DNA from 3 places in the Centipeda sp. (in: firmicutes) genome. Region 2 is predicted to be linked to each of the others. Evidence: riboswitches for the same ligand, from Rfam matches in the RefSeq annotation. Region 2 holds a riboswitch; each other region holds the start of a gene.
What was found. Region 2 has a riboswitch for cobalamin ahead of ACO6BQ_RS02090 (ABC transporter substrate-binding protein). Riboswitches for the same ligand answer to the same signal wherever they lie in the genome.

Region 1: it holds a riboswitch for cobalamin, as region 2 does, so the genes downstream of both, ACO6BQ_RS03905 (TonB-dependent receptor plug domain-containing protein) here and ACO6BQ_RS02090 (ABC transporter substrate-binding protein) in region 2, are expected to answer to the same signal.
Region 3: it holds a riboswitch for cobalamin, as region 2 does, so the genes downstream of both, nikB (nickel ABC transporter permease) here and ACO6BQ_RS02090 (ABC transporter substrate-binding protein) in region 2, are expected to answer to the same signal.

Annotation. Positions count from the first base shown of each region.
Region 1 covers NZ_DBHIVL010000015.1:14,969-25,432, reverse strand. The annotation lists gene ACO6BQ_RS03945 (insulinase family protein) at 1-2,165, shown strand, start outside; gene dapA (4-hydroxy-tetrahydrodipicolinate synthase) at 2,236-3,123, shown strand; gene folE (GTP cyclohydrolase I) at 3,196-3,801, shown strand; gene folP (dihydropteroate synthase) at 3,770-4,618, shown strand; gene folB (dihydroneopterin aldolase) at 4,621-4,995, shown strand; gene folK (2-amino-4-hydroxy-6-hydroxymethyldihydropteridine diphosphokinase) at 4,989-5,954, shown strand; gene ACO6BQ_RS03915 (uracil-DNA glycosylase) at 5,956-6,651, shown strand; gene msrB (peptide-methionine (R)-S-oxide reductase MsrB) at 6,679-7,803, shown strand; cobalamin riboswitch at 7,890-8,103, shown strand; gene ACO6BQ_RS03905 (TonB-dependent receptor plug domain-containing protein) at 8,294-10,228, shown strand; gene ACO6BQ_RS03900 (ABC transporter substrate-binding protein) at 10,218-10,464, shown strand, end outside.
Region 2 covers NZ_DBHIVL010000006.1:21,397-31,860, forward strand. The annotation lists gene ACO6BQ_RS02045 (Rpn family recombination-promoting nuclease/putative transposase) at 1-794, shown strand, start outside; gene ACO6BQ_RS02050 (two-partner secretion domain-containing protein) at 1,034-1,540, shown strand; gene ACO6BQ_RS02055 (M26 family metallopeptidase) at 1,489-2,451, shown strand; gene ACO6BQ_RS02060 (YDG domain-containing protein) at 2,494-3,633, shown strand; gene ACO6BQ_RS02065 (Crp/Fnr family transcriptional regulator) at 4,024-4,722, opposite strand; gene ACO6BQ_RS02070 (flavin reductase) at 4,725-5,249, opposite strand; tRNA gene ACO6BQ_RS02075 (tRNA-Val) at 5,348-5,423, opposite strand; tRNA gene ACO6BQ_RS02080 (tRNA-Val) at 5,466-5,542, opposite strand; gene ACO6BQ_RS02085 (secretion protein HlyD) at 5,690-5,815, shown strand; cobalamin riboswitch at 5,891-6,062, shown strand; gene ACO6BQ_RS02090 (ABC transporter substrate-binding protein) at 6,244-7,833, shown strand; gene ACO6BQ_RS02095 (ABC transporter permease) at 7,834-8,820, shown strand; gene ACO6BQ_RS02100 (ABC transporter permease) at 8,817-9,665, shown strand; gene ACO6BQ_RS02105 (ATP-binding cassette domain-containing protein) at 9,674-10,464, shown strand, end outside.
Region 3 covers NZ_DBHIVL010000011.1:9,493-19,956, reverse strand. The annotation lists gene purD (phosphoribosylamine--glycine ligase) at 1-116, shown strand, start outside; gene ACO6BQ_RS03180 (MATE family efflux transporter) at 280-1,617, shown strand; cobalamin riboswitch at 1,739-1,977, shown strand; gene nikB (nickel ABC transporter permease) at 2,127-3,071, shown strand; gene nikC (nickel transporter permease) at 3,068-3,880, shown strand; gene ACO6BQ_RS03165 (ABC transporter substrate-binding protein) at 3,892-5,457, shown strand; gene ACO6BQ_RS03160 (ABC transporter ATP-binding protein) at 5,476-6,273, shown strand; gene ACO6BQ_RS03155 (ABC transporter ATP-binding protein) at 6,254-7,084, shown strand; gene ACO6BQ_RS03150 (DUF47 domain-containing protein) at 7,316-7,942, shown strand; gene ACO6BQ_RS03145 (inorganic phosphate transporter) at 7,935-8,933, shown strand; gene ACO6BQ_RS03140 (uridine kinase family protein) at 9,004-10,464, shown strand, end outside.

The DNA.
Region 1 (10,464 bases), on a different contig from region 2:
TGCCCTCGCCCATTGACCGTCAACAGGCGTTCGCAGGGCGCGTCGAAAAGGCGCATTTCTATCCCATTGGGACGGAGGAACCGCTGGAGGGAAACAGTTTCCTCTCGCTGAACTGGGTCATCGGCGACACGTCCGACCGAAAGCGTGTGATGGCACTGCAGATTCTCGATCACGCGCTTCTCAGGATGCAGGGCGCACCGCTGCGTCAGGCACTCATCGACGCGGGGCTTGGGCGTGACGTGGATTCGAACTATGAGAGTGACATCCTGCAGCCGCTCTTTAGCATCATCGTGAGCAAGTCGGAGACGGCACGTGCCGATGAATTTGTGCGGATCGTCAAGGAGACCTTGCGGAAACTTGCGGACGGCGGTCTCGATCACACGCTCGTTCAGGCATCACTCAATACGCTTGAGTTTCGTCTGCGCGAGTCGGACTTTGGCTCCTCGCCGAAGGGGCTGATCTACGGCATCCGCATGATGAAGACGTGGCTCTACGACGGTGTGCCTGCGGACTACCTGCGCTATGAGGATGTGCTTGCACAGCTCAAAGAGGGGCTGGCAGACGGCTACTTCGAGCAGGTGATTCGGGAGTCCTTCCTTGAGAATCCCCACGAAGCACTCGTGACGCTCGCGCCAAGCCGGACGCTCGGACAGGAGCGTGAGACGGCACAGGCGGCGATCCTCGCGGAGAAAAAGGCGGCGATGAGTGCCGATGAGATCGCGAAGGTGATGGATGCCTGTGCGGCACTCAAGGCGGCGCAGGAGGAGGCGGACTCGGAGGAGGCACTCGCGTCGATTCCGATTCTCGCACGCTCCGACATCCGTGCGGACGCGGAGCGTCTGCCGCTTGCGATTCGTGACCTCGGAGGGACACAGATTCTTTACTCGGATCTTGAGACGAACGGCATTGTCTATCTGAATTTTTACTTCCCGATGGCGGCGGTCGCACAGGCAGATCTGCCGTATGCGTACCTCCTCGCCGAGATGTTCGGTGCGGTCGATACGGCGCGGCACAGCTATGCGGAGCTCGCGATGCTGCGCAGTCTCTACACGGGCGGTTTCGGCGTGGACATTGTCGCCTATACGCGTGCAGGCGAGCCGGACTCGCTCCTGCCGCGTTTCAAGCTGCGTGCGAAGGTGCTGCGTGAGAATCTGCCGCGTCTTTTCGATCTCCTCGCGGAGATTATGACGGAGAGCGATTTCTCGGGAGCAAAGCGCGTGCGCGAGCTGATCGACGAGGAAAAGACGGGCATGGAGCTGTCCCTGCAGCGTGCGGCAAATCAGGTTGTCGCGTCGCGCATCGCTGCCGATCTCATGTTCTCGGGCTGCTATGCCGAGGTCGGCGGGCTGCCGTTCCACGACTTTCTGCGCACGTTCAAGGATGATTTCACGGCGCGTCATGCGGAGATGCAGGCGGTATTCCGCCGTATTTTGCCGCAGATTTTCAATGCAAACGATCTGATGGTGAGCGTTACCGCACCTGCGGCGGACTACGATGAGATTGCAGCGGGGCTTACGGCATTCCGGCAGAAGCTCTCGTCCAAGACCTTCCCCGCAGTATCGTACACATGGGAGATTGCGCCGAAGAACGAGGGACTGATGACGCAGAGCCGCGTACAGTATGTGGCGAAGGGCGCAAACTTTATCAAGTTGGGATTCTCCTACACGGGGGTTCTGCGTGTGCTTGAGACGCTGCTGCGCTATGACTACTTCTGGACGCGGATTCGTGTGCAGGGGGGAGCGTACGGTACAATGACGCAGTTCAACCGCAACGGCTTCATGATCTTTTCCTCTTACCGCGACCCGAACCTCGCGGAGACGTTTGCGGTGCTCGATGAGACGGCAGACTATGTGCGCTCGTTCGACGTATCCGACCGCGAGATGGACAAGTTCATCATCGGGACGATGAGCAGCGTGGATGCGCCGCTCACGCCGCAGATGAAGGGCGATATCGCAGCGACGTTCCACCTGCGCGGCATCACATGGGAGGATCGCCAGAAGGCACGCGCGGAGATTCTGACGGCACGGCAGGAGGATGTGCGTGCGCTCGCGCCGCTCGTGGAGGCGGCAATGCGTGCTGATGTGCGCTGCGTGCTCGGCGGCGAGGAGAAGATTCGCGCAAACGAGGCACTTTTCGGTGCAATTCGTCCCGCGCTGCGGACGTGAGGAAAATTTTTGACTTTTCATGCCGCGCGTGGGATAATAGCGGCAGATGAACTTGAAGGGGGAACCTGCCATGAAGAAGAAAGTTTTCCGTGGTGCCGGCGTCGCCATCATTACGCCGTTTACAGAGACAGGCGTGAACTATACGGAACTCGGGCGGATTATCGAGGATCAGATCGCGGGCGGCACGGATGCCATCGTTATCACAGGGACGACGGGCGAGTCCGCGACGATGACGGATGCGGAGCACCGTGAGGCGATTCGCTATACGGTAGAGCAGGTGAAGGGGCGCATTCCCGTTGTGGCGGGAACCGGTTCGAATGAAACCGCCTATGCGGTCGAGCTCTCGCAGTATGCGGAGAAGGTCGGGGCGGATGCGCTGCTTCTTGTGACCCCGTACTACAATAAGTGTACGCAGAACGGGCTCATTGCCCACTATACGAAGATTGCGGACAGCGTGAACATCCCTGCGATTCTCTACAACGTGCCATCGCGGACAGGTGTGAGCATCAAGACGGAGACGTACGCAGCACTCGCGAAGCATCCGCGCATCGTCGCGGTCAAGGAGGCGAGCGGAGATCTCTCGGCGATCCTGCGTCTGCGTGCGGCGGTTGGCGACGAGCTTGCGGTCTACTCGGGGAACGACGATCAGATCGTGCCCATCCTCTCGCTCGGCGGCGCGGGGGTTATCTCCGTGCTCTCAAATGTTGCGCCGCAGGCGACGCACGATATCTGTCAGCACTATTTCGACGGGAATACTGCGGAGGCGGCACGGCTCCAGATTGCATACGCCGACCTCATCGACGCACTTTTCTGCGAGGTCAATCCGATCCCCGTGAAGACAGCGATGCGCCTCCTCGGCTACAACGTGGGGCCGCTGCGTATGCCGCTCTCGGAGATGGAGCCGGCGCATACAGCGAAGCTGGAGACAGCACTCAAGGCGCATGGGCTGCTGAAGTAATTCGATCAGATGCTCTCCCTTTGTGCGGTGCGCGGCGGGGGAGCGTTTTTGATATGGAAAGGACGGAGTGCGGTGACAGAGGATAAAGTCGATCTCACACGTGCAGAACGTGCCATGCGCGAATTTCTAACGGCGGTCGGTGTTGATCTTGCTGCGCAGGGGATGGAGGAAACACCTGCACGTGTGGCACAGCTCTACGCGGATCTCTTTTCGGGGCTGCACACGGACACACGGGATCTTTGGGCAGATGTACTGACAGAGGAGACGGACGGTCTTATCGCCGTTCGCAGTATTTCGTTTCACTCCGTCTGCGAGCATCATCTGCTCCCGTTTTTCGGAACGGCGCACATTGTCTATCGCCCGCACGCAGGACGCGTGGCGGGCTTTGGCATTTTCACACGTCTTGTCGAGCGCATGGCGCGACGCCCACAGCTGCAGGAGCGGCTGACAGGGGACATTGCACGTGCGATCGAGCAGGGGCTCGGTGCGGAGGGCGTTCTTGTCGTCCTCGACGCACGGCAGCTCTGTATGACGATGCGCGGGGCGCGTGCACACGGTACGAGGACGACGACATCGGCGTGTCGAGGGCTCTTTCGCGAGGATAAAACGATGGAATTACAGGCATGGAAGATGATAGGTGAATGGGATGACGGCAGAGAGAACGTATCACTTTCGTGACGGCAAGGTGCTGACGATTGGCGGGCGGACGCTCGTCATGGGGATTCTGAATGTGACGCCGGACTCGTTTTCGGATGGCGGCAAATGGAATACACGGGATATGGCACTGCGCCATATGGAGGAGATGGTGCGGGATGGCGCAGACATCATCGACATTGGCGCGGAGTCGAGCCGTCCCGGCTTTGTGCCGATGGGGGCGGAGGAGGAAATGGAGCGGCTTTTGCCATTTCTTGAGACTGTTCTGCCGGAGTGTCCCGTTCCTGTCTCCGTGGATACGTTCAAGGCAGAGACGGCGCGTGCGGCACTGCGGGCAGGTGCGCATATGCTGAACGACATCTGGGGACTGCAGTATACGGAAGAGGCGGGAGCGATGGCGCGTGTAGCTGCCGAGGCGGATGTACCCGTTGTCGTCATGCACAACCAAAATGGAACAACGTATGACGGGGATATCATCCGAGAAATGCGTGCGTTCTTTATACGCTCGCTTGCGATGGCGGATGCGGCGGGGCTTTCGCGTGAGAATATCATCTTTGACCCCGGCATCGGCTTTGGTAAGACGGCGGAGCAGAATATGCACGTTCTCAGGCGCATGGATGAACTCATCTCGTATGACGGCGTGGACTATCCTGTGCTTCTCGGTGCGAGCCGCAAGAGCTTTATCGGGGCGGCACTCGATCTGCCTGTCACGGAGCGCATGGAGGCGACGGGGGCGGTGTGTGTCATGGGGATTGAGCGCGGCGCGTCGATTGTGCGCGTGCATGATGTGAAGCCGATTGTGCGGATGTGCCGCATGACGGATGCGATTTTGGGAGCGTAGGTATGGATCGAATTTTTCTGCGCGGGATGCGCTTTATGGCGTGTCACGGTGTACTGCCTCATGAGCGGGAAGTGCCGCAGCCCTTCGAGGTAGATGTGGAGATGGGGCTCGATCTGCGAGCGGCGGGGGAAGTGGACGACCTTCGGCAAACCGTGAACTATGCCGAGGTCTATGATGTGGTTTCCACTGTTTTGACGGTCACGCGAAAATATCTGATCGAAGCACTTGCAGAGGAGATAGCGGAGGATCTTTTGCGGGACTTCGATGTGCTTCGATGGGTGCGCGTGACGGTGCATAAGCCCGCTGCACCCATCGACGGCATATTCTCCGATGTCGGTGTGACGATCCTGCGCCGCAGGAAAGACCTCGTATGCTGACGGCATACATCGGTATCGGAGCAAATCTCGGTGCGCGTGGGGAGACGATGCGTGCGGCACTACGGCGTGTGGCGGAGCTTTCCTTTGTGCACGTGGAGCAGGTGTCGCATTTCTACGAAACGCCGCCGTGGGGCAAGACCGATCAGCCCCCGTTCCTCAATGCGGCGGCACGCATCTCGTTGGACGGTGCGCCGCATGAACTACTCGGTGAACTGCAACGCATTGAGCATGAGCTTGGACGCGTGCGTCACGAGCACTGGGGAGCGCGGACGATTGACCTCGATATTCTGCATATCGAGGGGGTGACGTATGCGGATGGGGGGCTGACCTTGCCGCATCCCTATCTCACGGAGCGGGCGTTTGCGCTTGTACCGCTTGCGGAGATTGCGCCCGATCTGATGGTGAACGGGAAGAGCATTGCGGCGTGGCTTGCTGCAGTCGATACGGCGGGGATTGTACGCGCATCTGAAATCTTTGAGCCATATCCGCTCGAACTCATCGCTGCCTGTGACGAGGTGGGCGGCATTGGGCGAAATGGCGGCTTGCTGACGGATTGCCGAGAGGATATGGCACACTTTCGCCGCACGACGATGGGCGGTATTGTCGTTATGGGGCGGCGCACGATGGAGAGCCTGCCTGATTGCCGACCACTTGCAGGACGCGAGAACATTGTGCTCTCGCGGACAGTGGAGCGGGCTGATGGGTTTCATGTTGTGCACGATCTTACGGAGCTATGGGCACGGCTCGGCTCGCTCGTGAGCGAAACACCGCGACCGATCTTCTTGATTGGCGGCGGGGAATGCTACCGCCTCCTTCTTCCCTTTGTGTGCCGTGCCCACGTGACGCGTCTTGCGGGGGCTTATGATGCGGATGTCTTTCTGCCGCCGCTCGATGGCTTTGTTCGGACAGAGTCGCGGCGCGGAGAACACTGTATGTTTGAAATTTACGAGAGAGTTTAGCATGGCAAAGGCAATTTTTCAAAACGATTGGCAGGAGCTCCTCGCGGATGAGATGGCACAGCCCTACTATCGCGAATTGCGGCAGTTTCTCATTGAGGAGTACCGCACGAAGCGGATCTATCCCGATATGTTTGCGATCTTCAACGCGCTGCACTACACGAGCTTTGCGGATACGAAGGTCGTCATTCTCGGGCAGGACCCGTACCACGGCGACGGGCAGGCACACGGGCTTTCGTTCTCCGTGCAGGTTGGCATTGACCCGCCGCCGTCCCTCTTCAACATCTACAAGGAAATGCAGGACGATCTTGGCATCGTACCCCCTGCGCATGGATGCCTTATCCCGTGGGCAAGGCAGGGCGTGCTGCTTCTCAATACCGTACTCACCGTGCGCGCTCATGCAGCGGCATCCCATGCAGGGCACGGCTGGGAGCGGTTCACCGACCACATCATTCAGCTGCTCGGTGCGCGTGAGCGTCCGCTCGCCTTTATCCTCTGGGGCAGCCCCGCACGGCGCAAACGCAGCCTCATCACGAATCCGCAGCATCTCATCGTCGAGTCGCCGCACCCGAGCCCGCTCTCGGCACATCGCGGCTTCTTCGGCAGCCATCCCTTTTCACGCGTCAATGACTTTCTTACAGCGGCGGGGGAGACACCGATTGCGTGGCAGCTGCCGTCGGCGGAGGAGATTGAGGCGTGACTTGAATAGAACGGAAAGGTATTTATCATGAAAATTTCATCTCTGCGTAACATCTGTGCACTTGGCACTCTCATCTGTCTCGGCGGCTGTGGCGCACCCGCTGCGACTTCGGCGGAGATGCCGCATGAAATCGTGCAGAAGAACAGTGTAGCGGACGGTCAGAAGGAAATCTATCTTGCGGGTGGCTGCTTTTGGGGGACGGAGCTCTATGTTGACCTCGTATATGGTGTGATCTCTGTCGAGAGTGGTTATGCGAACGGTATGACCTCACATCCCTCCTATCGTGCCGTGTGCAGCGGCAGTGGTCATGCGGAGGCGGTTCATGTTGTCTATGATCCGCGCGTCGTTTCCCTTGACGAGATTCTCACCGCTTTTTATGACTCCATCGACCCGACGGCAGTGGATCGGCAGGGGAATGATGTTGGGCGGCAGTACCGTTCGGGCATCTACTATGTGCCAAATGCGGACGGCAGTGAAAGCGATGATGCCCGTGTGATACAAGCCTCCCTCGATGCCCTTGAGAAGCGTATTGGAAAGCCCGTCGCGATTGAGACGGGAGCGATCGTGAACTTCTACCGTGCCGAGGAGGAGCATCAGGAGTATCTTGAGAAAAATCCGAATGGCTACTGCCATATCTCGCCTGCCCTCATCGCGCAGATGCGCGAGAAACGCGCTGCTGCGGAGCGGACGGGGAAGCATCCGGCACGCACCTTTGTAAAACCCTCGGATGCCGAACTCAAGGAGCGTCTGACCGGGATTCAATACGCCGTTACGCAACAGAAAGCGACCGAGCCCGCGTTCCGCAACGAATATGATCATGAATTCCGCGAAGGAATTTACTGTGACATCACGACGGGCGAGCCGCTCTTTATCTCAACGGACAAATATGATTCCGGCTGCGGTTGGCCGGCATTTTCGCGCCCGATTGACAGCGCACTCATCGCCGAGCACGAGGATCGCTCCTACGGCATGGTGCGCACAGAGGTCACGGCGGCGGGCAGCGGCGCGCACCTCGGACACGTCTTTGATGATGGCCCTGCAGCGACGGGCGGTCTGCGCTACTGCATCAACAGTGCCTCCCTGCGCTTCATTCCAAAGGAGGAGATGGAGACGGAGGGATACGGCGACTATCTCTATCTGCTGGAAAAATAATCTCACATATTGAGAGAATTCGTAAAATATCTATTTCTCGTATTGACAAGTACTTCCTCCAATGTTATCTTTAGCATTGCGAAAACTTTATAGGAATTGGATCAGGTACTTTGTGTTTAATAGAAAATCCGGTAAGGAGTCATCTCCATAAGCCGGAGCGGTCCCGCCACTGTATCAGTGAGCAAGCCTGCATGGAAATGTACTGTCATTTCCGATAACGTCACTGGGGGAGTTCCCTTGGGAAGGCGCAGGTCTGCGATGAACTGGAGCCAGGAGAACTGCCTGATTGACAATCGCCGTTTGACCTGCGAGTGATGGGGATGGGGATTTGCGTGCTGTTTTATGCCGCTTTGAGACCCTTTGATTGAGAGCCTATGAGCCCTTTTCTGCTGTTGCAGGAAGGGGCTTTTTGTTTACCCCTATACCTAAAAGTTTTCAAAATATGATTACGGCGCATGGAGTGCGTTGCAGAAGAAAGGTGACATAGGATATGACAAGAGAGAAGAAGTGGACGCTGGCGGTGCTTGCGGCATTTGCGGGAGCAAGTTTTGTCGGAACGGCATATGCTGCAGAAAGTGCAGATGCCCCATCCGAGGAGACACACGCGCTTACCGATACGGTTGTTACGGCACAGCGCCGTGAGAAGCGCGATCTCGACACGCCGGCAACGACAACGATCATCACGGCGAAGGAAATCGAGAAGGCCGGCTACCGCAACGTATTCGAAGCCATCGACCAGCAGATCGGATCAACGAGCACATCCTACGGCGAGGCGGGGCAGGACTTCGGGCTTGCTGCGGGGCGTCTCACATTACGCGGCTATGACCGCGGAACCCTCGTCATGGTGAACGGCGTGCCGATGAATCTCAAGAACTACCCGAGCACGGAGAACATCCCGGCGAACATGGTCGAGCGCATCGAGATTGTCAAGGGTGCAGCGTCAACGCTTTACGGTGCTGAGGCGATGGGCGGCGTTGTGAACATCATCTTGAAACAACCGACCGAACAGGAATCGGAATTCAAACTCAGTCAGACCGTTGGAAACTATTTCAAGAAGAGTGAGGCAACCTACGTAGGTGACCGTATCATGGTCGATGTGAGCCGTGAGTGGTCGAAGGATCTTCCACACTCGAATGGGTTTGGGATGGATAAGATCTCTTGGGTTGACTGGTGGGTCGGCAAGGGAAAGAAAAACCGTGTCGGCTTGATTGCCCAGCTCACGGATGAACTGTCCTTCAACTACAACTATATGGACGCCGACATCACGCGTGGTGGGATTCGTTATAAAAAGAATGCCTCGAAGACGGCACTTGTCCCCGAGGGAACGAAATACAACTATCGCTATAATGATCTCCGCCATACGGCAAGTCTCGTCTATCAGGGCAAGGATAATGGAATCCATGCAGTTCTTGGTTACAACTACCGTAAGGTTGATGGATACGACTATCTTGCCAACAAGAAGAATGACGGCAATGCGACCATGGACGGTCAGATCCTCGACGTACAGAAGACTTGGAAGCTGAAAAAAGACTCTCTGGTGCTGGGCTATTCCTACAAGCGTGAGGCAATTGATACGCCTGCCAAAAAGCGTTCTGCTGTGCGCACGGGCAACTCCCTTTATGCTTCGTACAGCAAACAATTCACGCCGAAGTTTAACTTTACGCTTGGGCTGCGCGGAGAGTTCATCAACGATCCTGAGGAGGATCAACGGGTCTTCGTGCCACAGTTCCAGACGAACTATCAATTTGATCGGAATACAGCTTGGTATATCAACGTCGGCAAGGCATTCCAGATGCCGACGGTAGACGATAGCTTCCGCTATAATAATTTTAACCCGACTGGTCTAAAGCCGGAGAACGGTTGGACATACGAAACGGGGGTCAAGATTCGTCGCGGTAATGATACGTGGAAGGCCGCCGTATATCACATGGATATGAAGAATAAAATCGGCTGGCGCTATGATAGGGCGACAGATACGCATTATGCAGTCAATACGGGACAGTTCCGCAATACAGGGATTGAGTTAGAGTATGCAAAGCGCTTTAATGATGCGTGGAGTCTGACGCTTGGGGGGGCTGTGTCCAATCCGGAAATACAGAATCCGACTGGAACAAATAAGGACTGGGTACAGGATGCGGCACGCCTGCAAGGGCTTGTGCGTCTCGACTATCAGATGGCAAAGTGGCAGGGGAATCTGAATCTCAAATACCTTGGCGATCGTGAATACACGGCGCAGCGGTACGGAGCAGCGCAGGATGTGCCCGATAAGATTCAGCTCAATATGAATGTCATCTACACGGCGGGCAAAGACGACGAGGTGTCGCTCGGCATCTACAATTTGCTGAACCGCGAGAACTACTCCAACCGCTATGGCAACCTTGACCTCGGGCGCAACTACCGCCTGACCTATACCCATGCGTTCTAAGCAAGCACTGCTCTGCACGCTTCTCTTCCTCCTCCTCGCAGCCGCTCTCGTCGGCGGCTGCGGGGTTGCGCAGGAGAAAGCGGCAGAGCAATCTGTGTTCTATCGCGGAACGGATGGCATGGGCGTGGAGGTGGTTCTCACTGAGAAGCCAAAACGAGTCGTTTCGCTGGGGCTCGCAACGGATGAGATCCTGCTCGCCATTGCCCCGCCCGAGCAGATTGCGGCGCTCACCGCCT
Region 2 (10,464 bases):
TTCGTCTGATTGACGATACCTTCTTCAACAGTTGTTTTGACGAGAATATCCCATGTATGGAGGTTGTCCTTCGGGCTGTGATGGGAAATGACCGCCTACGTGTGACGGAGGTTTTCACGCAGCAGAATGCGCCGAACCTCTACGGTCGTTCCGTGCGTTTTGACGCGCTTGCAACGGATGGAGAGGCGATCTACAACGTGGAGATACAGCGCAGTGATGAGGGGGCAATCCCGCGCCGTGCACGCTACAACAGCAGCATGATCGACGCCCGCGCGGTCAGCAAGGGGACAGAGTTCCGCGATCTTCCCGAAACATACGTCATATTCATCACCGAGCATGATATATGGAAGCATGGCAAGCCGCTCTACAAGGTGCGCCGCACATTCGAGGATATGGCAGATGTGTTTGACGACGGCACGTATATCCTCTACGTCAACGGAACGTCTCGGAGCGACAGCCCATTGGGTAGATTGATGCATGATTTTTTCTGCACAAATCCGAACGATATGTATAGCGCGGTGCTCGCGGAGCGAGTGCGCTTTTTCAAAGAAAGTGAAGAGGGGGTTACAACGATGTGCAGAGTAATGGAAGAACTCTATAACGAAGGTGTTGCGGAAGGGCGCGAAGAAGGGCGCGAAGAAGGGCGCGAAGAAGGGCGCGAAGAGGGCGCGGAAGCCGAGCGTCTAAGAGGCATCAAGAGCCTTATTCAAAGTCTCGGGATTACGGCAGATGCTGCGATGAACGCCCTCGGGATCGATCAGGAGCAGCGCCCCAAATATCTGGCGCTGCTATAGGCGACACACTACAAGGGAATCGCTGATAAAATGAAGTCCGTCAGATTGGCGTAGATTTTTTCGTCCGAACAAGGAGACAAACCGGACGCATAGCAAGGGCTATGTGGAGGATTTTCCGCCGAAGTGCGGGCAAAAAAGATGCGTCAAGATGGTAGTGCTGAATTTATCAGTGCTTCCTATAGAGCAAAACGCAGAATCTATGAAACGATATCAGTACGATAGAGAAAGGAAGTCGCAATATGAAAGCCTCATCAAATGCACATCTGCGCCGCAAATTCCTCTGTGCCCTCGTTGCGGGCGCACTCGCCGCCCCCTTTGCCGCGCAGACGGCGTATGCGCTGCCCATCGAGGGCGCGAATGCCACGACGAATGCGGGGGAGGCGAATATCTCCACGAGCGGCACGGTCATGGACATCGCTGGCAAGACGGAGCACAATATCCTCAAATGGGAGGACTTCTCCATCGAGCAGAACGAGAAGGTGCGCTTCGACGGCGGCGAAAAGACACGCGACTATCTGAACCTCGTCACGGGCGAGGGCGTATCGAACATCTACGGCACGATCGAGGGCGGCAGGAACATCTACCTCGTCAACCCGCACGGCATCCTCTTCGCCAAAGGCTTCGAGGTCAATACGGGCGCACTCTACCTCTCGACGGCGAATGTCGACGCTGTTGCAAGCACGGCGGGTACATCATGGGGGGTAATAGTCCACTCACAGCGGGCACGCAGTACGGCAATGTGCTGAACCTTGGCACGGTAAAGGCGGCGAAACTTTACATCGAGGGGAATAACGTCACCGTCCTCAATACAGATGATGTGAAGAACGCGGCGGGCAATGCGCCGCTCACGGGGGCGAACGTCACGATCCGCAGCGCGGAAGCGCCGCATATCGGCTACGATGTCGGAAATCGAGCGACGGCGAACTTTGACGAGAGCGGCGGCTCTGTGCCGCATAACTTCTATGACTATGCGAATCCGAACACCGCAAAATCTGCAACAACGCGCGGGTGGGTTGTCCAGAACCTCGGCGGTGCGGCGCATACGGACTATGACTATATGCGCGTGCACGACATCTACGACCTGCAGAATATCAATGCGAAACGGGACGGCAGATACATCCTCGCGAAGGACATCGACGCGACGGCGACACAGGATTGGAACAGCGGCAAGGGCTTTGCGCCGCTTGGAGATGGGGGCAACGAATTTACGGGACGATTGGACGGCGCGGGACACACGCTGCGGGGGCTGTATATCAATCGTCAGCTTAAAATCCATATCGGGCTGTTTGGCACTGTCAAGGAGGCGACCATCGAAAATCTTTCCATCTGGGATGGCAATGTGCAGGCGGGGGCTTACGTCGGCGGTATTGTAGGGCTTGCAGAGAAGGCTGTCATTCGGAACGTCTCGTATTCCGGAACGGTCGCCGGAATGTGGGTGGTCGGCGGCATTGCGGGACGGGTGTTGGGCGGCAGTATTCAGAACGCATGGAATGCGGGCACGGTCAAAGGGAGTCAGCAGATCGGCGGCATTGTGGGAGAGGCGGACGAAGGCAGTACTTTTCAGAATGTCTGCAATACGGGCGAGGTCAGAGGGGATGCGGATGAAAGCGGCGGTATTGCGGGATATATAAAGAACAGTAGCCTTCAGAATGCATGAAATGCGGGGAGGGTCACAGGGAGTCAGAAGGTTGGCGGCGTTGTGGGGAAGGTGAACGGCGGCAGCATTCGCCATGCCGTATCGAAGGCGGGCAGCGCAGGGCAGACGGTCGGGACATTGAGCGGTGGGGCTGACGTGACGGATGTCAAGGTCGCTCTTGAGGCGGATATGAAGCTGGCGGCGACATACATGAGTTGGCAGGACGCGAACGGCAATGCCGTCGTCGCCACCGAGGGCGGCAAGGGCACGCCGTGGCGCATCTACGATGGGCATACCACGCCGCTGCTCACGGGTCTGATGAAGGGTACGAAGCGCCTTGCGAAAGTCTACGACGGCAATGTCTTTGCGACAACGGATCCGCACATCACCCTCGTCAATACGGGGAAGGATGTCGGCACATACGATGCCTACAGTGACCAGCTCGGCTATGACCTCATCGGCGGCGCGACCATTACGCAGCGCACGCTGACCATGAGCGGCGTCGCGGCGCAGAGCAAGACCTACGACGGCACAACCGCCGCAGACGCAGCGCAGTTCCACGCGACGCTGAATAACGTCGTCGCGGGCGAGGAGAGCCTTGTCTCGGCGACCGCCACGGGCGCGGCATACAACAGCAAGGATGTCGCGTCGGCAAATGCGGTCAGCTACACGTTCGCACTGCGCGGTACGGGCGCGGGGAACTATCGTCTGAGCACAGATACGCTCACAGGCACGGGCACGATCACGCACAGCACCCTCACGTTGACCGCCGACGCACGGAGCATTGTGCAGGGCGAGGCTATGCCCTCCTTTACGGGGTGTGCGGACGGCTTCGCGGTCGGCGAGAATCCGTCCGTATTAGGTGCGGATGGCATTGAATTTGGCACGACGGTGACGAGCAGCGACACGCCGGGTAGCTACGATATCACAGGGCGCATCGGCGGCATGAGCGACGGCGTCGCCGGCAACTACCGCATCCGACAGGCGACAGGCAACGCGACTGCCTTCACCATCCACGCCGCAGCCGTGCCGGGCGGTATACTCACCGCGCTCGTGCAGGATGCTGCGCCGCGCTTTGATATGGGCTTCGAGGGCCGCGTCTACCTCTACGGCATGCCGCGCCCCATTCCCGTTGAGATTCTTGGATTCTATCGCTTCGCACCTGCGCGTGATCTCCTCATCGAGGGGCTGCGGCTTGATTGATGGGCTGCTCTCGGAGCGGTATAGGTTATCTATCGAATCAGAGTCACTTATGCTACCGGTGTCCCTATCGACACACCTTCGGTGTGCCACTTCCCCCGTAGCGACGGGGGAAGCTGATATGCCGTTAAGGGACGCATTGCGCGGATGTGGTTCATACACTAAAAAAGAGATTCCATTCGTCACGTTCGACGTTTGGAATCTCTTTTTTCTTGGAAAGACTCTTTAGGAATCGCTGATAAAATAGACCCTCAGATTGGCACAGATTTTTCTGTCCGATTGAGGCAGCAAACCGGACGCATAGCCAGAGCTATGTGGAGGATTTGCGAGCGTTGAGCGGGCAAAAAAGATGCGCTAAGATGGCGTGGCTGAATTTATCAGTGCTTCCTTTATTTACAGATACCCCTCAAAACGCTCCATATCCAGAATGCGTATGCTCCGCCCTCTTGCCTCGATGATGCCCTCGCGCTGCATCGCACCCAGCTCACGCGAGAGGGCAGGACGGCTGACGGCGAGATAGGCGGCGATAAACTCACGGCTGACCGTGAGTGTCACACACCCATCTTTGTCGATGTGAGGGAACAGATAGCGGACAATCTTCTCGCGCAGCGTGCCGCTCGCGAGAATCTTGAGTTTCGTGTGCATCCCGTATGCTTTTTCTGCAAAGATCTTCATGAGGTTTCGCTGCACAATCAGCGCAGCGCGGTGCGGCGCATCGCCCACATCGAAGGCAAAGAGACGGCTCGACACTTCGAGCAGCTTCACCTTCGTCACAGCGCGGACATACATATCGTATGGGCGCTTTAGCACCTCGTAGACCTCGCCGAACAGATCGCCCGGGCGGTCGATTTCCGAGATGAAGATCTGCCGCCCCGAGTACGTATCCTTGAGGATATGCACCTCGCCCTCAAGCAGAATGTAGAGCGCATGCGGCATCTCTCCGTCATGGAAGATGAGTGCTCCCTTCGGATAGGTGCGCAGTGTGACATCGCTTGAGGCGAGGAGTTCGGCGACCTCCTCTGCATTCATTCCCTGCGCGAGGCTTGTCTGCGCAAGGATGCGCGCGGCATTTTCCTTGTCTTTGGTTGCCATACTTACTCCTTGATCAGGACATTCTCGATCTCCGCAATATACATTGTGTGATAGTCATGTTCCGGATAGTAGGTATTTGGGAAATCCTCTCGTTCATTGACAGCGGCATATGTGAAGAAGGACTTATCCAACGGCTGCGCATAGAGTTTTTTCGTGAGCAGAGTGAGACGCGCCTCCTCAAAGTACGTATAAGCACCGTGTTCCTTCAGCGTAAGCCCCTGCTTTGCGATCTTATCCTCGTTGCGCCCCGATACGGTTCCAAAATACTGCATCATGGGCTTGTATTTCTGCTCAAAGATCGAGAGAGTCATACCATCTGAGGCATCGACAAACTCCTTCGTGTAGCGTGTCGGACGAATGAAAATATAGGCGACGGGACGCGCCCAGAGGATGCCAAGACCACCCCATGAAGCCGTCATTCCGTTGGTCTTTCCATCGTGCACTGCACTGACCAGCATCCAATCTTGACCAATCAGTTTGAATACATTGTCGGTCAGATCCGTTGGGCGAATTTCCTTGATTGACATGATATACCTCCCCAATAGCGTTTTGTTTGCTACCATTATAGCATAGGGGAAAAGAAAGCACAAAAAAACCGCCCACACGGGACGGCTGTTATATACAATGGTGCTCACTGAGGGATTCGAACCCCCGACCCCCTCCATGTGACGGAGATGCTCTACCAACTGAGCTAAGTGAGCCTGAGATGAAAAAATCCGCACACTTGCGGATGAAAAATTAAATGGTGGGGTTAACAAGATTCGAACTTGTGACCTCCTCGATGTCAACGAGACACTCTAACCAACTGAGCTATAACCCCATTTGTTCGCCGCTCATGTCCAAACGACAAAATGAATTATAACAAGGGATCGAAAATCTGTCAAGGGAATTTTTCAAAAGAATGAAATATGGGCATCAAGTCTCTTAAGGAATCGCTGATAAAATGAAGTCCGTCAGATTGGCGTAGATTTTTTGTCCGAACAAGGAGACAAACCGGACGCATAGCAAGGACTATGTGGAGGATTTGTCGACACAGTGCGGGCAAAAAAGATACATCAAGATGGCGTGGCTGAATTTATCAGTGCTTCCTTAATAAGTAATCGCATTTCATATTGACATCCTGTAGATTGTATGATAGGCTGAACCCGAATCTCGTTAAAATCATAATTCCATATTTTGCCGATCGGGTGCGCGCTGCGCTTAATAGAGAAGCAGGTGAAAGACCTGCGCTGTTCCGCAGCTGTAATGCAGAGTCGACCTCATGATGTCACTGGGAAACTGGGAAGGCGAGGAAGACGAGGATGCAGAGCCAGAAGAACTGCCCGATCGAAGCGCTGTTATTATTCCTGCGAGAGACAGGAAGGCGTGGCTCGTGTTTCGTGCGCCTTTTTGCTCTTTAGCAAAGAGGCTTTTTATATGTCTGGGCGAAAGTGATGGAAGGAGGTGGATGGAAGGCGCAGAATGATAGGATTGTCTGGAGGAAGGTATGCTGTGAGTATTGGGTGTTATATGCGAGGAGGCATGACAGTGAGGAAACTTTGTATGTTTCTGCTGGCGGCGATGATGATGCTCACCGTCGGCTGCGGAGGCGCGGATCAGGCGAAAAACGAGCGCGCAGAGAAGGGCGAAATCGTGATCTCGGTCGGCAAGTATATGGTAGGCGAGGGTTTCGATCCGACGATGGGATGGGGTCTCTGGGGGCCGGATCCGTTCCACAGCGCATTGATGGGACATGATGAAAAGAATCAGCTCATCAAGGAGCTGGCTACAAACGTTGAACGTTCAGAGGATGGGCTGAAGTATACCTTTACGATCCGGGATGATGCGAAATTCTCTGACGGTCAGCCGCTGACGGCAGAGGATGTCGTCTTTACCTACGAAACGGCGAAGAAGGCGGCCAGCGCCGTGGATCTGACCGCGATGGAGTCGGTGCGCGCCCTGTCCCCGACGCAGGTGGAGTTCAAGCTGTCACGCCCGTGGTCTGTTTTCCTCGAAACGGCGGCATCCCTCGGCATTGTGCCGAAGCACGCCTATAAAGAAGGGTATGCGACGGCGCCGGTCGGCAGCGGTCCCTGGAAGGTCGTCTCGTTCCAAAAGGAACAGCAGCTTGTGATGGAGCCGAACGAATATTATTACGGAGAAAAGCCGAAGCTGAAAAAGGTGACGGCGCTGAATCTGGGCAATGATGCTGTGCTTGCAGCAGCGCAGTCCGGACAGGTCGATCTCGTCTTTGCACCGCCCGAATTTGCGGCGGCAAGCGTGCCGAATATGAAATTGGTAGTGATGGACACCATCGACAGCTTCTGCGTCAATATGCCGCAGGAGCCGGAGCATGACGAAAACGGCATGCTGGTCGGCAACAATGTGACGAGCGATCCTGCCATCCGCCAGGCACTGAACATCGGCATCGACCGCAAGACGATCATCGAGAATGCGCTCGGCGGCTTCGGAAAGCCGACGATGAATTTTGCGGAAGCTCTTTCTTGGGCGAATAACGATTTGCAGGAATCGGACAACCGCGTGGACGAAGCAGTGAAGATCCTTGAGGCTGCGGGCTGGGTGGATACGGACGGCGACGGCATTCGCGAGAAGAACGGTCAGAAGGCGGAATTCGTCATCAATGGCCGTTCCAATGACCTGCAGCGCTACAATACAGCGGTGGCGCTTGCACAGGATGCGAAGAAGCTCGGCATCAACATCATCGCAAAGTCGACGCCATGGTCGGAGGCCCGCAAGATAGCGCGCAACATCCCGACGGTATGGGCGGGCGGCGACTATACGCCGCAAGTGATCTACAATTATTTCCATTCCTCGCAGGTCGGGGTGAATGTCATCAACAACTCTGCCATGTATCGCAACCCGACGGTTGATGTGCATATCGATCGGGCACTTGCCGCTGCGACCGATGAGGAGATGCTGCGCGAGTTCCGTGCGGCACAGTGGGATGGCATGACAGGGCCGAAGGTCGATATCCCCTATCTTTGGATTGCGACGGTTCAGATGCCGTATTTCGTCAACAATCAGCTCGATCTCGGTCAGCTGCGTGCGGGTGAGCGCGGACAGGGCATGGGGATCCTTATAACACTTGACGAATGGCAGTGGAGGAAGTAAATGGATAAGAGAATCTTCTGCTTTCTTGGAGGCAATCTTTTTCGGCTTGTGCTCCTCCTGGCTGCGGTGAGCGTCATCAGTTTTATCCTGCTCGCCAATTCGCCCATCGACCCCATCGACGCGTACTTCATCAATAAGGCGGCATCGGCGGAGCAGCATGCGCTCGTCGCCGCCTATTGGGGCTTTGACAAGCCGCCGCTGGAGCGCTTTCTGCTTTGGGCGGGGAATATTCTGCACGGTGATTTCGGCACGTCGTTCATCTATCGTGCGCCCGTACTGGAAGTCATCGGGGAGAAATTCCGTCTGACGCTGCTTCTCATGATGACGGCGTGGACGCTCTCCGGTGCGGTCGGCTTCGTGCTCGGCGTTCTCGCAGGAATGTACCGCGGCAGCCGGCTGGACAAGGCGGTTCAGGGGTTCTCTCTTCTGTGCGTCTCCGTACCGGTCTTCTGGCTCGGGCTTTTGTTCCTCATGATCTTCGCGGTCAAGCTGCAGTGGTTTCCGCTGGCGCTCGCCGCTCCTATTGGAAAATTGCATGAGGAGGTGACGCTGGCCGATCAGATTCATCATCTGATTTTGCCGGCGTTGACGCTCAGCGTCACGGGGATTTCTGCCATCGCGCTGCAGACGCGTGAAAAGATGATCGAGGTGATGGGGACGAACTACATGCTCTTCGCGGAGGCGCGCGGCGAGACGCTCTGGCAGCGCGTGCGGCGGCATGGTCTGCGAAACATTCTGATGCCCGCGATCACCTTGCAGTTTGCTTCCTTCAATGAGCTGTTCGGCGGAGCGATTCTCGCCGAGACGGTGTTCTCCTACCCGGGACTGGGCAGTACGGTCACGCTGGCGGGGCTGCGCGGCGATCTTTCGCTGCTGCTTGGCATCGCAATCTTCAGCGCGGTGTTCATCTTCGTCGGCAATCTCATCGCCAACATCCTGTATGGCGTTGTGGATCCGCAGCTGCGCGAGGGGAGGGGGACGTCATGAGCAAGGCTCTTTCCCTCTCTCGCAGCGGGCTGAGTGTCCGCCAGCGCCGACTCATCTTTGCCGTGTTTGCGACCCTGTTCATTTTGGGCCTGCTCCTCTGGGGTACGACGATGGATGAGAGTTCCTATGCCGTCGACTTTGGGCAGAAGAATCTTGCGCCGTCCGTCCTGCATCCCTTTGGTACGGACGATATGGGGCGCGACATGTTCCTGCGCTCCGTCAAGGGCATGTCGATCAGTCTGCAGATCGGCTTTGCCGCCGCATTTTTCAGCTCCTGCATCGCACTCCTTCTCGGAACGCTGTCGGCGGCATTCGGCGGCAAGGTGGATCGCTTCATTCTCTGGCTCGTCGATCTCTGCATGGGGATTCCGCACATCCTGCTCATCCTCATGATTTCGGTGATGATGGGCGGAGGCATCCTCGGCGTATCCATCGGCGTCATCGTCACGCACTGGCCGCGTCTGACGCGCGTCATCCGTGCGGAAGTCATGCAGCTGCGCTCGCAGCCTTATGTTCTGGCGGCACGGCAGTACGGGTACTCGTGGGTGACTGTGGCACGGCGGCATTTCGTACCACATGTGCTGCCGCAGTACATCATCGGGCTCGTTCTGCTCTTTCCCCATGCGATCATGCATGAGGCGGCAATCAGCTTCCTCGGCTACGGACTGCCGCTCGATATGCCGGCCATCGGCATCATCTTGTCGGAGTCCATGAGCTATCTGGCGCTCGGCATGTGGTGGTTGGCGTTTTTCCCCGGCTTCTTGCTGCTGCTGGTCGTACTGATCTTTGATCGTCTCGGCGAGACGCTGCGCGATATTCTTGATCCGCAGTCTGGACAGAAATAGGAGGCTTTATGGGACAAGAACTTCTCGAAGTAAAGAATCTGTCCGTGTCCTTCCGCATGTATCAGGGTGCGTTGAAGCATACGCTGGTGACAGGGATGCACGGCGTCAATCTGCGTCTGACGACGGGAGAGATCCTTGCCGTCGTCGGCGCAAGCGGTTCCGGCAAGAGCCTTTTGGCGCATGCCGTACTCGGCATACTGCCGTACAATGCCGTGACGAGCGGCGAGATGCTTTATCGCGGAACCGCGCTGGATGCGGCGCGGCAGGAAGAGCTTCGCGGACGGGAGCTGGCGTTGATTCCGCAGTCCGTGACATATCTCGACCCGCTCATGCGCGTTGGCGAAGAGGTGTGTGGGCTTCACGGTTCTCCAGTGGATATGGCGGCAACATTCCGGCGGCTGCACTTGGAGGAAAAGGTTCAGCGCCTGTATCCATTCCAGCTCTCGGGCGGCATGGCACGGCGCGTGCTCTTTTCGACCGCTGTCATCACGGACGCCGCCCTCATCATCGCGGACGAGCCGACGCCCGGCATGGATGTCAAGAGCGCCGTTGAGGCATTGCAGCTTCTGCGTGAGCTTGCCGATGCGGGAAAGAGCATCCTGCTCATCACGCACGATATCGATCTCGCTGTCGAGGTCGCCGACACCGTCGCCGTTTTCTATGAAGGCCGGACGGTGGATCAGATTCCGGCGGCTGCATTTCGCGGCGACGGCAGCGAGCTGCAGCATCCCTATACACAGGCGCTTTATCATGCCCTGCCGCAGAACAGTTTCAAGGTCTATTCGGCGCAAGAGGTGCG
Region 3 (10,464 bases), on a different contig from region 2:
GCATGGGGGAAGACATCACGTCTGCGGTGAAAAAATCCTATGCCGCAGTCGAGAAAATATCCTTTAAGGATGCCTATTATCGTAAGGACATTGCACATCGTGCATTAAATCGCTAGTTATAAAAAAGTTGGGGTCGCCGTTATCTTTCGGCGCCCCTTATTTTTATGCAGAAATTATCAGTGCTTCCCTAGATTTATATTCACAAATTGTTGACAAGTATTATCATTCTGTGATAGTTTTGTTAAATTGGAATACGGGGATAAACAGGGAGATGGTAGCGTGCTGACATCCTATGACAAAAATTATCTGAGAATAGGCCTTCCTGCTGCACTGGAAGGTGTCCTGATGATCTTTCTGAGCAATGCGGACATCATTATGGTTGGCAGCCTGGGAACGGGTGCCATTGCTGCCGTCAGCATCTTTTCACAGCCACGCATGATGCTCCTGACGGTCGCACGTTCGGTCGCGGCGGCCGTCACCATACTAATTGCGGAACGATTTGGCCGCGATCAGCACGATGCCTATGGTGATATTCTCAAAAAAACAATCGTTCTTGTTTTTGTCGTCCTTGGACTCGCACATATCGGGTTCTTCATCTATCTCGATCCAATTCTCCTGTGGATGGGAGCACAGAAAGACTATCTCTCCGACGCGATGATCTACGGGCTCTGGACGCTGCCCGCTGTCTTCATCACCTCCATGACGACGCTCATGCAGGCGGTCATGTTTGGACGCGGGGAGTCCATGCGTGTCCTCTCGATCAACATACAGGGAAACGTCGTCAACGTCATCCTCAATGCACTCCTGATCTTTGGTCTTGGACCATTCCCACAACTCGGTGTTCTTGGTGCTGCACTTGGAACAATCGGCGGAACACTTTGGTCATTCTACCTCACCCTGCGTGTACTCTATGCATGGGGCATCTTTGCGCAGGGAAATTATCGTCTGACGCGCGTCTATCTGCGTGAATTCCTCAGCGTATTCGGTGGTATCTTCAGTGAGCAGGGATTTGAACGCATCGGCATGGTCGTCTATACCCGCATGGTTGCGGAACTGGGGACGATTCCGTATGCCATCCATGCAATTGCAATGAACTTCTGTGATTTCTATTACAGCTTCTGCAATGGGATGGGAAAGGCAAGCACGGTTCTCGCCGGACACAACAGAGACAGCCACAAGCAGAATGAATGGCGCCGCTATCTCTGGACAGGGATGCGTTGGGGTCTGATTTTCTCCATCATTGTATTCCTCATAACCTTCTTACTGCGTGAGGAAATCTTTGCCGTCTATGCACGTGATGCAGCTCTCCTTCCTCTTGGCAGCCTGATTATCGCATACGTCGCAGCGGTCAGTTTTCCCGAGGCGTACCAGATGGTCTGTGCCGGTATTCTGCGTGCAAGCGGAAAGACAACACAGGTAGCAGCCTATTCCTTTATTAGCATAACGGTACTGCGGCCAATTATCACCTATATTTTCCTCTGTAAGTACAATATGGGACTTGAGGGTGCATGGCTTTCACTGGCACTCGATCAGAGTATGCGCGCCATCTGTGCAGCCATACTCCTGCGCAAGGTATATCATGAAAGAAATTCCAAGCATGCATTGAATCCATGTTAAGAAAAAATCAAGATGAAGTACAAGGGACTTTCTGGCTGTCCAAATACAATAATCTGAAATAGGTGTCTTGACAAGTATATCTAATATGGATATACTACGTTTGGACTTATGTTGAAAACTGAATATATGACGTTGCGAGTGTCGACGGATGAGTATTACTTTGTACGCATTCTGTTGAGCGATGAGAGGAAAATGGGTGGAATGCCCATGCTGTCCCGCAGCCGTAAATAGGGAGTGGTCTTCCACAGGCGCAGAGCCTGTGCCTGTAAAAAGTCACTGGGGTGTAAATAAACATCTTGGGAAGGCGGAAGAACGCGCTGATCTATGAGCCGGAAAGCCTGCTCGCAATAAGATTCATTGATGGACTCACGAGAGATGGGGAGATGGATGCACGATTTTCAGCACTGGGGGAGTGTTGCAAGGTCGTTGTTTTTTGTGTGCATTCTTCTTCCTGTCTCAAAAGAGACAGGAAGTTTTATTTTGCAAATGACAACAAAGGAGTTGGGGAGTTGAGTGCAAAAGCAATCCTGATGCGTCTGGGGCAGATGATCATTACTCTGCTGGGGGTCAGTTTTCTGACGTTCAGTCTGACATTCATTGCACCGGGCGATCCTGTGGATGCAATTCTCGAGACAGGCGATACGATTGTCTCACAGGAGACAATTGAGCAGACCCGCCACGAGCTGGGGCTGGATCGACCGTTCCACGAACAGTATCTCAGTTGGCTGAACGGTGTGGTACACGGGGATATGGGGCGTTCCTACTCGGCAAAAATGCCAGTGCAGGAAAAACTGCTGCAGAATCTTCCAGGAACACTGCTGCTTGCAGGCACGGCAGTGGTGATGATGCTCTTGATCTCCATTCCGGCAGGAGTGATTTCGGCACTGTACCGGAATCGATGGCCGGATCAAGTCATACGATTCTTCACCTTTCTCGGTGTCTCCATGCCGAGCTTCTGGGTAGGACTTATTCTGCTCTATGTGTTCGGTCTGAAGTTAGGGCTTTTCCCGATTGCAGGCGGAGAAGTCAGCCTTGATCGTATGATTCTCCCTGCCTTTACACTTGCCATCCTGCTATCGTCGAAGTATACGCGGCAGGTACGTACGGCAGTGCTTGAGGAGCTCGGACAGGACTACGTTATAGGTCTCAAGGCACGCGGCATGTCGATGCAGCGCATCCTCTGGCGACACGTTCTGCCGAATGCCTTCCTGCCGCTCATCACACTGCTGGGCCTTGCCATTGGCTGGCTGCTCGGCGGCGTTGCCGTCATTGAGATTGTCTTTTCGTGGCCGGGCATCGGACGCGTTGCTGTGCGTGCGATCGAAATGCGCGACTATCCGCTCCTGCAGGGCTTCGTCCTCTGGATTGCAACGCTCTATATGTTTGTGAATCTCATCGTTGATATATCCTATGCGTATCTTGATCCGAGGCTCAGGAAGGGGGCGAAGTCATGACGCGGGATCAACTGCTGTTTCGTATCTATACAGGCATCATCCTGCTGATTGTGCTTGTCGCTATCTGTGCGCCGCTGATCTCGTCATACGATCCGTATGAGTCGCAGATTCAGAATTCACTTCTGCCGCCATCCGCTGAGCATTACTTCGGCACAGACAAGCTCGGACGCGATATCTTTACGCGTATCCTCTATGGTGCACGCATCTCTATCACGATGGCACTGATCGTTGTGATTATTTCGGGTGGTCTTGGGACATTGATCGGTGTGATCTCTGCCTATGTCGGCGGCAAGGTTGACAATGCCATCATGCGTCTGACCGACGTGTTCCTTGCATTTCCTGGCATCGTCCTTGCCATTGCAATTGCAGGTGTGCTCGGCGGCAGTGCAGTCAACGCAGTTCTCGCCGTTGTTATCGTGGGCTGGACAAAGTATGCGCGTCTTGCGCGCAGCCTGACCCTCAAGGTAAAACAGCAGGACTATCTCTCTGCAGCGATTACGAGCGGAACACGCCCGATTGCGATGATTCGTCGGCATATCCTGCCGAATATCATACCGATCATCATTGTGACCGCCGCACTTGACATCGGCGCACTCATGATGGAACTTGCAGGTCTCTCCTTCCTCGGATTTGGCGCACAGCCGCCGACACCGGAGTGGGGGCTCATGCTGAATGAGGGACGTCAGCTGATTCAGACGGCACCCTGGCTTATGATTTTCCCAGGACTTGCAATTGCTTCTGTGGTTGCAATCTTTAATCTATGGGGAGATAGTCTGCGGGATATTATGGACCCGCGCAAGGCAAATTAAAGGAGGAAAAAATGGGAAAGAAAAAAAGATGGCTGACAGCTCTACTGACAGGCTGTATGGCAGCTGCACTCCTGACGGGCTGTGGCGGTGGTCAGTCGGCAGGGGACAAGACGACGCTGAAGGTCGGTGTGACGAACTTCGCGGATACGCTTGAGCCGACCGAGAACTATTTCAGCTGGGTTGTTATGCGCTACGGCATGGGCGAGACGCTTGTCAAGTTCGACGAGAAGATGAACGCGACGCCGTGGCTTGCTGAGAGCTGGAAGATTGGCGACGATAAGCTGACATGGACGTTCAAGATTCGTGACAATGTCAAGTTCTCGAATGGAAAGCCGCTGACGGCGGAGGCGGTCAAGGCTTCGCTTGAGCGCTCCTTTGCGAAGAACAAGCGTGCGGAGACCTTCTTCAAGTACACGGAGATGAAGGCGGACGGTCAGACACTCACGATCAAGACGGAAAAGCCGTCACCGAGCATGCCGGGCTTCCTTGCCGATCCTCTCTTCCTGATCGTGGATGTGTCCAGCGAGGGAGAGCGTGACTTTGCAAAGCAGGGTCCTATCTGCACAGGTCCCTATGTCTGCGAGTCCTTCGTCAAGGAAAAAGCCGTCATGAAGAAGAACCCGTATTATTGGGATGGGGAAGTACCGTATGAGACGGTCGAGATCCCGTCAATCGATGATCCGAATACGCGCGCAATGGCACTGCAGTCGGGTGAGGTCGATATGGCCGTCAACATCGCTGCCGGCGACATCGGGCTCTTCAACGACACGGCGAAGTTCCACATCGACCGTATTTCATCCCTGCGTACGGTTCTCGCCCGCATCAACAATAAGGGGGTTCTCGGTGATCCGAAGGTACGTGCTGCGTTTATCTCAATGACGGATCGCAAGGCGTACAACGAAGTCATCCTGAAGGGAACCTTCATTCCGGGCAAGGCTCCGGTTCCGCCCTCTCTCGACTATGGATTCGATCAGCTCACCGACCCGAATGCCTACAATGTCGACCGTGCAAAACAGCTCCTCGATGAGGCGGGCTGGAAGGATACGGATGGCGATGGCATCCGTGACAAGGACGGCAAACCGCTTTCCGTTGACTTTGTTATCTACAATAGCCGTGCAGAGCTGCCGATCTATGCAGAGGCAGTCCAGGCGGATGCGAAAAAAGTCGGCATTGATGTCAAAATCAAGCCGGTCGACTACAACCTGCTCGACAAGATTGGTATCAGCGGCGAATATGACCTGCTGATCTCGAATATCACAACAGCGAACACGGGTGATCCGGAGATCTATCTCAACTGGTACTGGCGCACGAATGTCAATGGGGACAACCCGCAGAACGGCTCCGGTTACAGCAATCCCGCATACGATGCGAAGTGCGCGGAACTCGCCGTTGAATTTGATCCTGCAAAGCGCCGTCAGATCATGATCGACATGCAGCAGATCCTGCTCAACGATGCAGCGGGACTCTTCCTCGGCTACCCCGAGACAAACATTGTCAGCTCGACAAAGATCTCGGGTGCGATTATGCATCCGGCGGATTACTACTGGATCACGAGCAAGATCAAACCTGCGAAGTAATAAGGAGGAGAAGCCCGAATGTTGATTGAGGTGCGAGGGCTAAAAATCGCATACGAAGGCACGGAAATGGTGCACGGTGTGGACTTCACCCTCAAGGACGGGGAAGTGCTGACCATTGTCGGCGAAAGCGGCAGCGGAAAGACCACCGTCATTCGGGCGATGCTCGGCTGCCTGCCGCATGTCGGCAGAGTAACGGCGGGCGAGATCCTCTATGACGGGAAGGATATGACAAAATGCAGCTCTGAGGAGTGGCGTCACGTGAGCGGCAAGACCGCTGCGATGATCTTCCAGGACAGTGGCAGCATGATGGATCCGATTCGTACCATTGGCGAGCAGTTCGTCGAGTACATTCAGACCCATGATACGATGGGGGCGAAGGAGGCAACGGCGCAGGCGCAGGATATGCTTGCACGCATGCATCTGTCCAATCCCGCAAATGTAATGAAGAGCTTTCCGTTTGAACTCTCGGGCGGCATGCGTCAGCGTGTCGGGGTCGCAATGGCGATGTTCTTCAAACCGGCACTCCTGCTTGCTGACGAACCAACATCTGCGTTGGACGTGACCACGCAAGCACAGGTCGTCAATGAGATGATGGATATCTGCCAGAAGGATGGCACATCCATTGTCCTTGTGACGCACAACCTCGGTGTCGCGGCCTATATGTCAGATCAGATCATGGTCATGCAGAACGGTAATGTCATCGAGCATGGCACTGCTGAAGAAGTTATTGAACATGCACAGAAGGACTACACGAAGGAGCTTCTGCGTGCCGTACCACAGATTGGAGGGGAGCGTTATGACACAGTCGGAGCGTGAGATTATCCTGCGCATCGAACACCTTACGAAACGCTTTCCATTGGAGGGCGGCAAGGTACTAACTGCATGTGACGATGTTTCCTTCCCCGTATATCGTGGGGAAATCCTAGGCATTGTTGGTGAAAGCGGCTGTGGCAAAAGTACACTTGTGCGCACGCTGATGCAGCTTCATGCACCATCCGAGGGTCAAATCTTCTTCAGGGACAAGGAGATTACGGGGCTGAAGGGCGAGGATGCCCGCAATATGCGGCGCAATATCCAGATGGTCTTTCAGGATCCTACAACATCCTTCAATCCGAAAATGAAGATCAAGGACATCATCTGTGAACCGTTGCGGAACTTCGGACTCCTCAAAGGGAGCGCACATGACAAGGCAGCTGAGCTGCTGCGTCTTGTCGATCTGCCCGAGGACTTTGCCGAACGCTATCCCGCAAATATGAGCGGGGGACAGCGTCAACGTGTAGGAATTGCGCGTGCACTGGCATTGGAGCCGGAGATTCTGGTCTGTGACGAGGCGACAAGTGCTCTTGACGTTTCCGTTCAGGAAACAATTGTAGAGCTTCTGGTACGTATTCAGCAGGAACGAAATCTGACAATCCTGTTCATCTGTCATGACCTTGCACTCGTGTCACGTTTATGCACGCGTGTTATCGTCATGTACTTTGGAAAGGTTGTGGAGCAGCTGGATGGACAGGAGCTTGCTCACGCAAAGCATCCCTACACCCAAAAGCTCCTCTCGTCCGTATTTACACTCCTGCCGAAAGGGAAATCTCCACGCATTGTCGTTCCGAACGTGGAGATTCCTGCATAGGCATCTTTTCAGATAACAGATAGATAATCATACTAGTAGAAGAGCAGTGGGCAGACACTGCTCTTTTACATTGCACTCATCCTATCGCAGACTGCATAAATATTGAATCACAGAGCAAAACGTTTTCAAATTTTATCTTGCTGTCAATCTGAAATAATGATATTATTGAGCTGTGAGTCTTTATGAATATATCCCTCCGACTTCAATCTTCTTAGGGAGGAATCTGGATTTATGTTTAATTTCAAACAGAAAGACGATGAATTCTTTGATCTGTTCCTGGAGAGTGCAAAATACTTTCAAAAAGGTGCATTGGTCTTAGATGATGTTATGAAGGATTATACTTCCGCAGCGACAAAGGTGGAGGAAATCAACCGTATTGAGCATGAAGCAGATGCCATCAATGACCGTATCATCGACAAGCTGAATCTTACATTTATTACACCGATTGACCGCGAGGATATCTATGCCTTGGCAAACAATCTTGATGATGGTGTTGACCTCTTGCAGGGGATATTGCAGCGATACGAGATGTATCGAATGGGTCAACCTATGACCGGAGCAGTTAATCTGACAAACCTCCTGATCTCTTCAACAGAAGAAGTTGTACGTGCTGTTTCCTATCTGGAAAACATACGAAAGAATCAGGTACAAATTCTGGATGCCTCCCATAAGATTGAACGCTATGAAAGTGAAGGGGATCTCATCTATCGGAGAGAAGTAGCCTATCTGTTCGATAATGAGAAAGATCCCATTGAGCTTATTCGTTGGAAAGATGTGCTAGAGCAGTTGGAGGATACGCTGGATCATTGTGAACTCATTGCGGATATGCTGCGGGGAGTGGTAATGAAATATGCCTGAATTCCAGCTTTTGATCTTCTTGGTCATACTTCTGGCACTTGTATTTGATTTCATCAACGGATTCCACGATACGGCAAATGCGATTGCCACCTCTGTTTCGACCAGAGCAATCCACCCGCAACATGCAATCATCATGGCTGCCGTTCTCAATTTTTTTGGTGCCATGTACAGCACAGGAGTCGCAAAGACCATTGGAGCCGACATTGTAAAATCGGCCTCTCATGTAGATGAACACATACTGATTGCAGCACTCTTTGGCTCTATTGTGTGGAACATTATTACATGGAAGTTTGGTCTGCCATCCAGCAGTTCCCATGCGCTCATTGGCGGATTGATCGGCGCAGTACTCATGTCAGCCTCTGGAATGGACGGGCTGAACTTTTATGGCATCGGCAAGATTATTCTGTCCCTGATACTCTCGCCCCTTATCGGTATGGCATTGGGGTGTGTCATCATGCTCCTCTTATTCCGTTTCTTTGGGCGATTTCGTCCCACAGCAATCAACGGGAAATTTAAGAAAATGCAGATCTTAACAGCAGCTACGATGGCATTTTCTCACGGATCAAACGATGCCCAAAAATCCATGGGTATTATGACACTTGCACTCCTTGCAGGTGGATATATCGATGTTTTTGAGGTTCCGACCTATGTCAAGGTACTTGCAGCAACCGCTATGGCTTGCGGAACAGCAGTAGGAGGCTGGCGCATTATCAAGACGATCGGTGGAAAAATATTCAAGCTTCAGCCGATTTCCGGATTTGCGGCAGACCTGAATTCCTCCATCATTATATTTGGTGCGACACTCTTACATCTCCCCGTGAGCACGACACATGTCGTTTCCGGCTCCATCATGGGCGTTGGGGCGGCAAAACGCATCAATGCGGTTCGTTGGGGCGTTGCGCAACAGATGGTTGTAGCATGGGTAATGACGATTCCGTGCACAGCGATCATGGGTGCTCTTACCTATCAAATTGTGACACTTTTCATTTGATGAGAATTTGTAAAATCCTGCTCGTTTTATGAGCAGGATTTTTATATAAAGACAAGGGAAGGGGATCTTCATGGATAGAAACCTGATAATGATGGCGAAACAGGTACAAAGCACCTATTCCAGCCCAATTGTTGCAGCGAAAATTAACGGTGAAGTGCGTGATATTCAGACCGTTTACGAGGATACTGATCAAATTGATTTCATCGAATTGGACTCACCATTGGGTTGGGTCATCTATCGACGTTCTGTGCTTTTTCTTTTGATTGCGGCGGTAAATGAACTTGATAAAAATAGTGATGTAATTGCAAAATTCACTGTAAATAAAGGACTGTATTGTGAAATAAAAATACCGAATCGCACGATTGATCTACAGTTTATAAAAGAAATAGATCATCAGATGCGAGCTATGATCGCAGCCAATCTCCCCATTGTTAAACGCAGTATTCCGCGACAGGACGCAATTGATATCTTTCAAACACTTGGGCGAACGGGGAAAGTAAACCTAATTTCTGCACTCACAAAGCCAATCATCAGCATATATACCTGTGAAGGATATACAGACTATCTATACGGTCCAATGCTTCCCGAGACAAGCGAACTTGGCAGGTTTGAGCTAGACTACGAACCCGACGGTGTGTTGATTCGCACACCGGATGAAATGACGAATGGACGAGTCAGAAAGCGTACCAATCAGCCAAAATTTGCATCAATCCTTTCCGAATCAAAGGCATGGGCGGATATTCTGGACTGTCGCTTTATCTCTGATCTCAATCGAATCAACAAAGAAAATACGATAGGAGATCTCATTCGTGTTTCAGAGGCACTACAAGAGAAACGCATCGCACAGATTGCAGACCATATCTCCTCTCATCGTGAGAATATCCGTCTGATCCTGATTGCAGGACCGTCCTCATCCGGAAAGACCTCATTTGCACAGAGACTACGGGTTCAGCTGCGTGTCAACGGGCTTCGCCCGATTATGATTTCTTTGGATGACTATTTCCTCAACCGCGAGGATACACCGCTGAACGAAAAGGGGCAGTATGATTACGAATCCCTTGACGCACTCGACACAAAGCTCTTCAATCAAAACATGATCGACCTTCTTGAGGGGAAGGAGGTCCAAATTCCACGTTATAATTTCATAACAGGGAAAAGGGAATGGAAAAAGGAGGCTGTTCTGTCCATTTACAACGATCAACCTATCATTATTGAAGGAATTCATGGGCTGAACGAGTATCTGACAAAGGATATCCCACGTATCAATAAATATAAAATTTATATCAGCGCATTGACACAGCTGAATATCGACGCACATAACAGAATTCCAACGACAGAAGTACGTTTTCTTCGCCGTCTGGTGCGTGACTATCAATTTCGTGGAGCAAAGGCTCTCAAGAGTATTCGTCAATGGCCGGACGTTAGAGCAGGAGAGGAGAAGTACATATTTCCATTCCAAGAAGAGGCAGATGTCCTGTTCAACTCGGCACTGATCTATGAGATCGGTATTTTGAAGAAATATGCCGTTCCA